DNA from 3 places in the Streptomyces sp. Ag109_O5-10 genome. Region 2 is predicted to be linked to each of the others. Evidence: riboswitches for the same ligand, from Rfam matches in the RefSeq annotation. Region 2 holds a riboswitch; each other region holds the start of a gene.

Evidence for each region. A riboswitch is a leader RNA that binds a small molecule or an ion and turns the genes downstream of it on or off. The one in region 2 is predicted to bind thiamine pyrophosphate.
Region 1: another riboswitch for thiamine pyrophosphate. It lies ahead of thiO (glycine oxidase ThiO); the one in region 2 lies ahead of thiC (phosphomethylpyrimidine synthase ThiC).
Region 3: another riboswitch for thiamine pyrophosphate. It lies ahead of BLW82_RS12285 (thiamine ABC transporter substrate-binding protein); the one in region 2 lies ahead of thiC (phosphomethylpyrimidine synthase ThiC).

What each region holds. Positions count from the first base shown of each region.
Region 1 is NZ_FNTQ01000001.1:6,921,482-6,925,572, reverse strand. Features, by position in the region: gene thiE (thiamine phosphate synthase) at 1-82, opposite strand, end outside; gene BLW82_RS31585 (Rv2175c family DNA-binding protein) at 116-481, opposite strand; gene BLW82_RS31580 (NAD(P)/FAD-dependent oxidoreductase) at 603-1,835, opposite strand; TPP riboswitch at 1,977-2,088, shown strand; gene thiO (glycine oxidase ThiO) at 2,086-3,255, shown strand; gene thiS (sulfur carrier protein ThiS) at 3,252-3,464, shown strand; gene BLW82_RS31565 (thiazole synthase) at 3,470-4,091, shown strand, end outside.
Region 2 is NZ_FNTQ01000001.1:4,748,209-4,752,299, reverse strand. Features, by position in the region: gene BLW82_RS21715 (hypothetical protein) at 1-631, shown strand, start outside; gene thiC (phosphomethylpyrimidine synthase ThiC) at 724-2,526, opposite strand; TPP riboswitch at 2,519-2,696, opposite strand; gene BLW82_RS21705 (YibE/F family protein) at 2,768-4,091, shown strand, end outside.
Region 3 is NZ_FNTQ01000001.1:2,707,370-2,711,460, forward strand. Features, by position in the region: gene BLW82_RS12285 (thiamine ABC transporter substrate-binding protein) at 1-1,025, opposite strand, end outside; TPP riboswitch at 1,098-1,205, opposite strand; gene rlmN (dual-specificity RNA methyltransferase RlmN) at 1,229-2,335, opposite strand; gene BLW82_RS12295 (VOC family protein) at 2,409-3,197, opposite strand; gene BLW82_RS12305 (phosphatidate cytidylyltransferase) at 3,782-4,091, opposite strand, start outside.

The DNA.
Region 1 (4,091 bases), 2.2 Mb from region 2:
CGAGGTCGCCCTGCTCCTTGCGCGCGTCCGTGCACAGGTAGAGCCGGGCGTCGGCCAGCTGGGCGCGGGCGGTGTCGGTCATCGGTGGTCCCCCGTCGGGTCGGTACTGGCTGCCTCAGACGGCGAGCGCCTGGGCGCGGCGCTTCACCTCCGTGCCGCGATTCTCGCTGAGCGCCTGCGCGGGGGTGCCGGGCAGGGTCGCGTCGGGAGTGAAGAGCCACTCCAGCATCTCTTCGTCCGTGAAGCCGTCGTCCCGCAGCAGCGTCAGGGTCCCGGTCAGGCCCTTGACGACCTTGTCGCCGTCGATGAAGGCGGCGGGGACGTGCAGTGCCCTGTTCTCACCGCGGCGGACGGCGATGAGCTGGCCCTCCTTGACCAGCTGCCGCACGCGCGTCACCTCGACGTCCATCATCTCTGCGATGTCGGGGAGGGTGAGCCAGGCGGGGACGAGAGCATCGATCTTCGTGTCAATCTCGGTCACGGGATCTAGGGTAGGCGCTTCGCCGGTTCGGTCGCGATGGGTGGTTGTCCGGGTGCGGCGCGGCGAGGGCTGCTCGCGCAGTTCCCCGCGCCCCCCGGGGCGCGTTTCCGGCAGGGCGCTTTCAGCCAGTCGTGGCGTTCTTGAGCGGATTCCCCGGGTCGGACAGGGCTTCCGGGTCCATGTGGCGGCCTGCCTCGATCAGACGCCGCCCTTGCGCGAGGTCGCGTGGGCGGCCTACCGCCAGCAGAGCGACCAGGCGGTCCTCGCGCAGCCAGCAGACGCTCCACGACGGGCCGGACGGGTCGCCGCGCCAGACCAGGCGGTCGGCGGCGGCGTGGTGGCCGGCGTACTGGACGAAGCGGCCGAACTGTTCGGACCAGAAGTACGGGACCGGGTCGTAGACGGCGTCGGTCTCGCCGAGGATGTTGGCGGCGACCGTGCGCGGGCCCTGCAGGGCGTTGTCCCAGTGGTGGATCAGCAGGCGCTCGCCGTAGCGGCCGGACGGGAAGGACGCGCAGTCGCCGACCGCGTAGACGTCCGGGACGGTGGTGCGCAGACGGTCGTCGGCGAGCACCTCGCGGTGCGCGCCGAGACCGATGCCGGAGCCGGTCAGCCAGGCGGTGGCGGGGCGGGCGCCGATGCCGACCACGACGGCGCCCGCGGGCAACCGCGTGCCGTCGTCGAGCAGCACCGCGCCGGGCTCGACGCCCGCCACGCGCGCGTGCGTGCGCAGATCGGCGCCGCTGTCGGCGTACCAGGCGGCCATCGGCGCGGCGACCTCGGCGGGGAGTGCTCCCGCGAGCGGGCGGTCGGCGGCCTCGACCACGGTGACCGCGCAGCCGGCCTCGCGGGCCGCGGTGGCGAACTCGGCGCCGATCCAGCCCGCGCCGACGACCACGATGTCGTGCTGCCGGGCGAGCACGGGCCGCAGCCGCTCGGCGTCGTCCAGGGTGCGCAGCAGATGGACGCCGGGCACGCCCTCGGTGCCGGGCAGCGTGACCGGCTCGGCACCGGTGGCGAGGACCAGGTCGTCGTACGGCACCGGTCCCGCCTCGGTGTCCAGCTCGTGGTCGGCGGTGCGCACGCCCAGCGCCTCGCGGCCCAGCGCCAGCTCGATGCCGAGCGCCTCGAAGTCCACCTCGAAGGCGGAGCCCTCCGACTTGCCGAGCAGCACGGCCTTGGAGAGGGGCGGCCGGTCGTACGGCTGGTGCGGCTCGGCGCCGATCAGCGTGACGGTCCCGGTGAACTCCTGCTCGCGCAGGGCGACGGCGGTCTGCACCCCGGCCATCCCCGCGCCCACGACGACCACGCGCCGCGTCTGTGACGTGCCCCGTCGCTGCGTCTGCTCGCTCACGTGATCACCATAGACAAGAACGATAGACAACTGACAAAGAGTCAGTCAGGGGTCGTGGCGGGTGACCTGTTCCACAGCGCGGCCCGCGGCGCGGCCCGGGGCCGTCTTACGGGGGCGGAGCCCCGCGGGCTAGGGTGGCGGTGAAGCACACGCGGGAGCCCGGACGCACCGGGCTGAGAGGGAGGCTGGCGGCCTCCGACCGTACGAACCTGATCCGGGTCATGCCGGCGAAGGGAGGGGCTGGACGCCCATGTCCTCACGTACGTCCGACGTCCTCGTCATCGGGGGCGGAATCATCGGCCTGGTCACGGCCTGGCGGGCGGCCCGGCGCGGGCTCGCCGTCGCCGTGGTCGACCCCGAACCCGGCGGCGGGGCCGCGCAGGTCGCGGCCGGGATGCTGGCCGCGGTCACCGAGCTGCACTACGGCGAGCAGACCCTGCTGGGACTCAACCTGGCCTCCGCGCGCCGCTACCCCGCCTTCGCCGCCGAGCTGACCGATGTCACCGGCCACGACCTCGGCTACCGGCGCTGCGGCACCCTCGCGGTCGCGCTGGACGCCGACGACCGCGCCCACCTGCGCGAGCTGCACACCCTCCAGCAGCAGTCGGGCCTGGAGTCCGAGTGGCTGTCCGGGCGGGAGTGCCGGCGCCTGGAGCCGATGCTCGCGCCGGGCGTGCGCGGCGGGCTGCGGGTGGACGGCGACCACCAGATCGACCCGCGCCGGCTGGCGGCCGCGCTGGTGGCCGCGTGCGAGCGGTCCGGGGTGGTGTTCCACCGCGACTGGGCCGAGCGCCTGGAGGTGGTGCGGGAGCGCGCCGCCGGTGTCCGCACCCGCGCGGGGGAGGCCCTGGGCGCCGGGCAGGTGGTGCTCGCGGGCGGCAGCCTGAGCGGGCGGCTGGCGGGCGTGCCGGACGACGTGCTGCCGCCGGTGCGGCCGGTGAAGGGGCAGGTGCTGCGGCTGACCGTGCCCGCGCGGTACGCGCCGTTCCTCAGCCGGACGGTACGGGCGGTGGTGCGCGGCGGGAACGTCTACCTGGTGCCCCGGGAGAACGGCGAGCTGGTCGTCGGCGCCACCAGCGAGGAGCTGGGCTGGGACACCACGGTCACCGCGGGCGGCGTGTACGAGCTGCTGCGTGACGCGCACGAGCTGGTGCCCGGGATCACCGAGCTGCCCCTGACCGAGACCCGGGCCGGGCTGCGTCCCGGCTCCCCCGACAACGCGCCGCTGCTCGGGCCGACGCGCCTCGACGGGCTGCTGCTGGCCACCGGGCACTACCGCAACGGGGTGCTGCTCACGCCGGTCACCGGAGACGTCATGGCGGAGCTGCTGACCGGCGGCGAGCTGCCGGCGGAGGCGCGTCCGTTCACGCCGAGGCGCTTCGACCCCGTTCCCCGCGTCCTTGTGGAGCAGACCGCATGAACCTCTCCGTCACCATCTCCGTCAACGGGGAGCGCCGGGAGATCGCCCCGGGCACCGCTCTCGACGCGCTCGTACGGTCCCTCACCGCCGCGCCCTCCGGGGTGGCCGCGGCCGTCAACGAGACCGTCGTACCGCGCGGGCAGTGGGCGACGACCGGGCTCGCCGACGGCGACCGGGTGGAAGTCCTGACCGCCGTGCAGGGAGGCTGAGCACCATGGCCGACGATCCGTTCGTCCTCGGGGGTACGACGTTCTCCTCCCGGCTGATCATGGGCACCGGCGGTGCGCCCAGCCTGGAGGTGCTGGAGCGGGCGCTGGTCGCGTCCGGGACCGAGCTGACCACGGTCGCGATGCGGCGGGTGGACCCGGGGGTACGGGGCTCCGTGCTGTCGGTGCTCGACCGGCTCGGGATCCGGGTGCTGCCCAACACGGCCGGGTGCTACACCGCGGGCGAGGCGGTGCTGACGGCCCGGCTGGCGCGGGAGGCACTGGGGACCGACCTGATCAAGCTGGAGGTCATCGCCGACGAGCGGACGCTGCTGCCGGACCCGGTCGAGTTGCTCGACGCGGCGGAGACGCTGGTGGACGACGGGTTCACGGTGCTGCCGTACACGAACGACGATCCGGTGCTGGCGCGGAAGCTGGAGGACGTGGGGTGCGCCGCGGTGATGCCGCTCGGGTCGCCGATCGGGTCGGGGCTCGGGATCCGCAACCCGCACAACTTCCAGCTGATCGTCGAGCACGCGCGCGTGCCGGTGGTTCTGGACGCGGGGGCCGGTACGGCGTCGGACGTGGCGCTGGCGATGGAGCTGGGGTGCGCCGGGGTGATGCTGGCGT
Region 2 (4,091 bases):
GCGGTCCACCCCGGCCGCCGTCCAGGACTCCGGCTCCGCAGAGCCGGACGCGGACGGCGCGATGGGGCTCGCCACCACCCTCGGCGAGGCCGCCGAAACCACCGGTGCGGGAGGCTTCGCCCTCGCCCTGGTGCTGGCACCGGTGCTCGCCGGCACCGCCGCCGCGATCTTCCTGCTCGTCGGATACGTCCTGAAGATGCTGGACCCCGCCCCGGCGTTCGCCCAGACCATGCTCACCGCGGGCTGGGTGTTCGGCGTCGTGACCGCGGCCGCCATCGTCATGGCCGGCGCGGGACTGCTGCTCACCGCACTGCGCAACAGCCCCTCGCTGGAGGCCGGAGCCTACGGCGAGCCCGGCGGGGAGGTGGCCAAGGCCCGGGAGGCCTGGCGGGACGCCGTGCTGGAGCGCGGCATCCTGCCCTTCCTGCGGGAAGCGCTGACCGCCGACTCCGGCACGGCCGGACTGCGCCGTACCACCCCGTCCGGCCCGGCGGGCCGGATGCCGCGTCTCGGATACGACCGCCCCGGCTTCAGCACCGACGACGGCGCCGCACCCGCCCCCCGCCCGAGCTTCACCAGCCCGGACTACACCAGCCCGGACTTCGGAGGCCCGGAACACCAGCCGGAATAGCCCAGCTTGCGCCCCCGCCCAGGGGGCGCAGGCCGGACACCCGGCCCACGCGAACCTGCGTCCCGAACCTCCGCACGCTCTCCGGCCCGCCGTCACTCCGCGATCGGCAGATACACCCGGTTTCCCGCGGCCGCGAACTCCTTGGACTTCTGCGCCATACCCGCCTCGACCTCGGCCTGACCGCCACCGTGTTCACGCCGGATGTCCTGCGAGATCTTCATCGAGCAGAACTTCGGCCCACACATCGAGCAGAAGTGGGCCGTCTTCGCCGGCTCCGCCGGAAGCGTCTCGTCGTGGAACTCGCGGGCCGTGTCCGGGTCCAGGGCGAGGTTGAACTGGTCCTCCCACCGGAACTCGAAGCGTGCGTCGGACAACGCGTCGTCCCACTCCTGCGCGCCCGGGTGGCCCTTGGCCAGATCGGCGGCGTGGGCTGCGATCTTGTAGGTGATGACGCCGGTCTTGACGTCGTCGCGGTTGGGCAGGCCCAGGTGCTCCTTGGGCGTGACGTAGCAGAGCATCGCCGTGCCCCACCAGGCGATCATCGCGGCACCGATGCCGGAGGTGATGTGGTCGTACGCCGGCGCGACGTCCGTGGTCAGCGGGCCGAGCGTATAGAACGGAGCTTCATCGCAGATCTCCTGCTGAAGGTCGATGTTCTCCTTGATCTTGTGCATCGGGACATGGCCCGGGCCCTCGATCATGGTCTGTACATCGAAACGCCTGGCGATCCGGTTGAGTTCCCCGAGCGTGCGCAACTCCGCGAACTGGGCCTCGTCGTTAGCGTCCGCGATGGATCCCGGGCGCAGTCCGTCGCCCAGGGAGTAGGTGACGTCGTAGGCGGCGAGGATCTCGCAGAGTTCCTCGAAGTTCTCGTACAGGAACGACTCCTTGTGGTGCGCGAGGCACCAAGCCGCCATGATCGAGCCGCCGCGCGAGACGATGCCGGTCTTGCGGTTGGCGGTGAGCGGCACGTACGGCAGGCGCACGCCCGCGTGGACGGTCATGTAGTCCACACCCTGCTCGGCCTGTTCGACGACGGTGTCCTTGTAGATCTCCCAGGTCAGTTCCTCGGCCTTTCCGTCGACCTTCTCCAGTGCCTGGTAGAGCGGCACCGTGCCGATGGGGACGGGGGAGTTGCGCAGCACCCACTCGCGGGTGGTGTGGATGTTGCGGCCGGTGGAGAGGTCCATGACCGTGTCGGCACCCCAGCGGGTCGCCCAGGTCATCTTCTCGACCTCCTCCTCGATGGAGGAGGTGACCGCGGAGTTGCCGATGTTGGCGTTGACCTTCACCAAGAACCGCTTGCCGATGATCATCGGCTCGATCTCCGGGTGATTGACGTTGGCGGGGAGTACGGCCCTGCCCGCCGCGATCTCCTCGCGGACCACCTCGGGAGCGACGTTCTCTCGGATGGCCACGTACTCCATCTCCGGAGTGATCTCGCCCCGGCGGGCGTACGCGAGTTGCGTCACCGCCTCGCCTCCCCGGCCGCGGCGCGGCTGGCGCGGGCGGCCCGGGAAGACCGCGTCCAGGTTGCGCAGGCCCCCGCGCGGCGAGGTGTGCTTGATTCCGTCGTCCTCGGGACGGACGGGCCGGCCCGCGTACTCCTCGGTGTCGCCGCGGGCGACGATCCAGTTCTCCCGCAGCGGCGGCAGGCCCCTGCGGACGTCGGTCTCGACGAGCGGGTCGGTGTACGGACCGGAGGTGTCGTAGAGCGTGACCGACTGCCCGTTGGTGAGATGCACCTGACGGACCGGCACTCGTAGGTCGGGGCGGGAGCCCTCGACATACCCCTTGTGCCAGCCGATGGACTGTCCGGCCTCCGGGGACGGTTCACCCGTAATGGGCTGTTCGTCCTGGCTGAAGGCAGGCGTGCGTGCGTCCTTGTTGGTCATGAGACCTACTCCCTACGCCGGCATTACCCGGTAACAGGTTCGGCGGTCGACGCAGCGGCTTCCGTCGGGCGGCGTTTCATGTGAAACATCACTTGTTCCACGTGAAACATCGCGAATACGGAGGTCAGCGCCCTCTCAGCCCGGTGCTCCGAGCTCCCGCGTGTGCAAAGGTGCCTCCACGCTAGCGTCAATTCGGGCGCGGTGAACAGAGGGCCCCTGCCGTTCTTGCGATGATCGGGCGGTGACCTCGACACAGCAGCACCCCTATCCGCCCCCCGACCCGCGGCGCGGCAACGGCGCCCCGCAGGGTGGTGGACCCGGCCACGGGGGCCTTGGTGCCGGCGACGGACACATCCACGGGCAGGGCGAGCAGTACGACCACGGGCAGGCCCTCAGCCATGCCCACCGTCACGACAACGGCCATGCCCACGGCCACGGTGAGACCCAGCACCATTCGTCCCACGGCCGGACTCACGGCTATTCACCCGCCCCGGGCCCCGACCAGGGCGGCTCCGGGCCAGGCGGCGGTCACGGCCACTCGCACGGGCACAGCCACAGCCACGGCCCCGCCGCCCCCGTCTCCAAGCACCTGCGGAAGGTCATCGCAGCGATCCTCATCCCCTTCACCGCCGCGGTCGTGGTCGGCCTGGTGGTCCTGTGGCCCGGCGGCGCCCCGCCGCACGAGCGCACCGGTGTCGGCTTCGACCGCCAGACCCAGGCGGCGACGGTCACCAAGGTCGTCTCGGTCAGCTGCAAGTCGGTCAACGCCTCCGGAGGCGGCTCGACCGGCGACACCTCGACCTCCGACGGCACTTCCTCGAAGGAGGAGGGCGGCACGTGCAAGAAGGCCACGGTCCGGGTCGACGCCGGCAAGGACAAGGGACGTACCTTCACCGAGATCGTGCAGCCCGACCAGTCGCGGCAGTTGCACGAGGGCGAGCAGGTCGTGGCCGCGTACGAGCCCTCCGCACCCAAGGACCTGCAGTACTCGGTCACCGACGTGAACCGGAAGTTCCCGATGGCGCTGCTGGCCGGGATCTTCGCGCTCGCCGTCGTGGTGGTGGGGCGGCTGCGGGGTGTGATGGCGCTGGTCGCGCTGGCCGTCAGCTTCCTGGTGCTGACCATGTTCATCCTGCCGGGGATCCTGCAGGGCTCGAATCCGCTGCTGATGGCCGTGGTCGGGTCGAGCGCCATCATGCTCATCGCCCTGTACATCTGCCACGGTCTGTCGGCCCGGACCTCGGTGGCGGTGCTCGGCACGCTGGTCTCACTGTGCCTGATCGGACTGCTCGGCTCGGAGTTCATCGACTGGGCCGCGCTCACCGGCAACACCGACGACAACACCGGCCTGATCCACGGCCTGTACCCGTCGATCGACATGAGCGGCCTGCTGCTGGCCGGTGTCATCATCGGTTCGCTGGGGGTCCTGGACGACGTGACGGTGACTCAGACCTCCGCCGTCTGGGAGCTGCACGAGGCCAATCCGACGATGGGCTGGCGCGGGCTGTACCGGGCGGGCATCCGCATCGGCCGCGACCACATCGCCTCCGTCGTCAACACCCTCG
Region 3 (4,091 bases), 2.0 Mb from region 2:
TTGGCGGCGATCTTGTCGGGCGCCATGGTCTCGGGGTCCTGGGCGGCGGGCCCGTACTTCGTGAACTCGGCGGGCACGCTCGCGCCCTTCACCACCGGGTACACGAACATGTTCAACGGCATGTCCTCCTGGAACTCCTTGGAGACCAGGAAGTCGACGAGCGCCTTGCCGCCCTTGGTGTTCCCCGCGTTGCTCAGCAGCCCCGCGAACTCGATCTGCCGGAAGCAGGTGCCGGTCGCGACCCCGGTGGGCGCGGTGCTCGGCTTCGGGTCCGCGTAGATGACCTCCGCGGGCGGCGAGGAGGCGTACGAGACGACGAGCGGCCGGTCGCCGCCGGCCTTCTTGCCGCCGGCCGAGCCGGAGAACTCCTCGTTGTAGGCCTGCTCCCAGCCGTCGACGACCTTGACGCCGTTGGCCCGGAGCTTCTTCCAGTAGTCCTGCCAGCCGCTGTCCCCGTACGCGGCGGCGGACCCGAGCAGGAAGCCCAGCCCCGGCGAGGAAGTGGCCGCGTTCTCGGTGACGAGGAGATTCTTGTACTGCGGCTTGACGAGGTCGGCGTACGACGTCGGCGGGGTCAGCTTGTGCTTGCTGAAGTACGCCTTGTCGTAGTTGACGCAGATGTCGCCGTAGTCGATGGGCGTGACCCGGTGCTTGGCCGCGTCGAGTTGGTACGCCGTGCCGACCGCGCCGAGCCCTTTCGCCTCGTACGGCTGGAAGAGACCGTTGTCGAGGGCCCGGGAGAGCAGGGTGTTGTCGACGCCGAAGAAGACGTCGCCCTGCGGGTTGTCCTTGGTCAGGATCGCCTTGTTGACGGCCTGCCCGGCGTCGCCGTCCTTGAGGACCCTGACTTTGTAGCCGGACTGCTTCTCGAAGTCCCGCAGCACGTTCTTGGAGACGGCCCACGAGTCGTGGCTGACGAGGGTGACGGTCTTGGAGTCGGCCTCGGAACCCGACGACGACGAACACGCGGACAGCGTGACGAGGCCGAGCCCGACGGCCGCGGCCAAGAAGGTCCTGGTGTGCACTGGTGTTTTCCTCCTGGGGTTGACCAGGAAGAGACGCGGCCCTGCCCGCGGGGTGCGGGCAGGGCGCAACAGCTTGAGTGATGACCGAACTTCCTACCCAGAATGACCTGGGCGAGGTTCAGAGGGTCTGCGGCCCGGTTGCCGCACTCTCAGCGCTGTGGCGCTCCCCTGTCGGAATATGAAGATGTACCTGCGCCCTCAGATTACCGCTCGGTGGCCGCGAGCTGACCACAGGCTCCGTCGATCTCCTGCCCACGGGTGTCCCGGACCGTCACCGGCACACCGTGCGCCGCGATCGCCTCGACGAACGCCTTCTCGTCCTCCGGCCGCGACGCGGTCCACTTCGAACCCGGTGTCGGGTTCAGCGGGATGAGGTTGACGTGCACGGGCTTGCCCTTGAGCAGCCGGCCCAGCCGGTCCCCGCGCCACGCCTGGTCGTTGATGTCCCGGATGAGGGCGTACTCGATGCTCAGGCGCCGCCCGCTCTTCTCGACGTACTCGAACCCGGCGTCGAGGACCTCGCGCACCTTCCACCGCGTGTTCACGGGGACGAGGGTGTCGCGCAGTTCGTCGTCGGGCGCGTGCAGCGAGATCGCCAGCCGGCACTTGAAGCCCTCGTCGGCGAACCGGTGGATGGCCGGGACCAGCCCGACGGTCGAGACGGTGATCCCGCGCTGCGAGAGGCCGAGGCCGTCCGGGGCGGGATCGGTGAGCGCCCGGATCGCTCCGACCACCCGCTTGTAGTTCGCGAGCGGCTCCCCCATCCCCATGAAGACGATGTTGGACAGCCGCGCCGGTCCCCCGGGGACCTCCCCGTCCCGGAGCGCCCGCATCCCGTCCACGATCTGGTGGACGATCTCCGCGGTGGACAGGTTCCGGTCCAGACCCGCCTGCCCGGTCGCGCAGAACGGGCAGTTCATCCCGCACCCCGCCTGCGAGCTGATGCACATGGTCACCCGGTCCGGGTACCGCATCAGCACCGACTCGACGAGCGTGCCGTCGAACAGCCGCCACAGCGTCTTGCGCGTCGTCCCCTCGTCGGTCGACAGATGCCGTACGACCGTCATCAGCTCGGGGAACAGAGCCTCCCGCAGCTTGTCCCGCGACCCCGCCGGGATGTCGGTCCACTGCTCGGGGTCGTGCGCGTACCGCGCGAAGTAGTGCTGCGACAGCTGCTTGGCACGGAACGGCTTCTCCCCGACCTCGGCCACCGCGTCCTTGCGCTCGGCAGGCGAGAGATCGGCGAGATGCCGCGGCGGCTTCTTGGCACCGCGCGGCGCTACGAAAGTGAGTTCTCCGGGATTAGGCATGGCCTTAACAGTGTCGCAGATCAACTGAGGTGGCCCGCGACCGCGGATCAGGCCGGGGTCCGGGGCCGAGGACTCAGACCCTGGCCGTGGAGATGATGGCGAAGAAGGCGCCCAAGGGGTCGAGGAACATGGCGAAGCGGCCGATGCCGGGGGCCTCGGTGACGGGCATGAGGGCGGTGGCTCCGGTGTCGGTGGCGGTGGCGAACGTGGCGTCGCAGTCGCTCACCTCGAAGTACGGATGCCATTCCGGGGTCGATCCGGCGTCGAGGTTGGCCTGGGGCAGTTGCATCAGGCCGCCGTGGGCCGCCGCGGGGCCGGCGCCGGCCGGGGTGAGGATCGTGTAGGCGAGTCCCGGGCCCATCGGCACGTCCCGCGTCTGCCAGGAGAAGACCGTCCCGTAGAACGCCTTCGCCGCGTTCGCGTCGGTGGTGTAGAGCTCCGTCCTGGCCAGGCTGCCGGGGACCGCGACGAGATCCAGGCCCCGGGTCTCGCCCGGCTGCCAGACCGCGAAGTCCGCGCCGGCGGGGTCGACGAAGGCCGCCGCCCGCCCGAAGGCGAAGACGTCCGCCGGGGCGATCCGGACGCTGCCGCCCGCCTGCTCCACGGCCTTGGCGGTGGCGTCGGCGTCCGGGGTGTGGAAGTACACCCGCCAGGACGCGCCCGCGCCCTCCTCGGTGAGCGGGCCGATCCCGGCGACCGTCCCGCCGTCCTGCTCGAAGAAGCCGTAGCCGCCCGCCTCGGGACCGGCGGACCGGTGCTGCCAGCCGAAGACGGCCGCGTAGAAGGCGGCGCTGGCGTCGGTGTCGGGGGTGCCCAGGTCCAGCCAGTTCGGGGCGCCTGGCACGTACGTGGTCGTCAGCATGGTGGGGTCCTCCTCGGTCCTCGGTCCTCGGTCCTCGCCGGCCCGCGCCGGTCACCAGGTCACGGGCAGCGTACGCGGTCCGCGGATCAGGCCCCTGCCGCCTGAACTCGACCTCGTCCGGGGGTGCGGGCGGCCGGATGCCGGGGAAGCGGGCGAGGACCGAGCCGATCATGGTCTCGGCCTCCGTGCGGGGCGTGATCGCGGCCGTGCAGTGGTGCGGGCCGTGCCCGAAGGCCGGGTGGGGGCCGCGGAGGGGGCCGCCCGCGCGGTCGAAGTCCAGGTCGCGGGGGTCGGTGAAGGCGGCGGGGTCGCGGTTGGCGGCGACCTAGGCGTTGTGGACGACGTCACCGGCCCGGATCAGCCGGCCGCCGACCGGGGCATGGGCGCACTCCCTGCGCGTGGGAGGAGACGGCGTCCTCACAGGGGGTCTGCCTCCCGCCGGAATGACCGTGCGAGGTGTGCCGCGTCATCCGGGGCCGACATGGCCGTCGAGCCCCCGCCCTGCGAAGGACGGGGGCTCGGCTACGACAGCTGCATGCGGCACACCGCCGACGACTCCGCAGATCAGCCGGTGTCCGGCCCGGTCACCCGCTTCCGACGAACAGCACCATCAGCAACCACACCACCGGAGCCGTCGGCAGCAGTGAGTCCAGGCGGTCCATGATGCCGCCATGGCCCGGCAGCAGGGTGCCCATGTCCTTGATGCCCAGGTCCCGCTTGATCATGGACTCGCCGAGGTCGCCGAGCGTGGCGCTGGCGGCGACCGCGAGGCCCAGCAGCAGGCCCTGCCACCAGGTGCCGTCGTCGATCAGGAACTCCATGCACAGCGCGCCCGCGACCATCGCGAACAGCACCGCGCCGACCAGGCCCTCGCGGGTCTTGCCGGGGCTGATG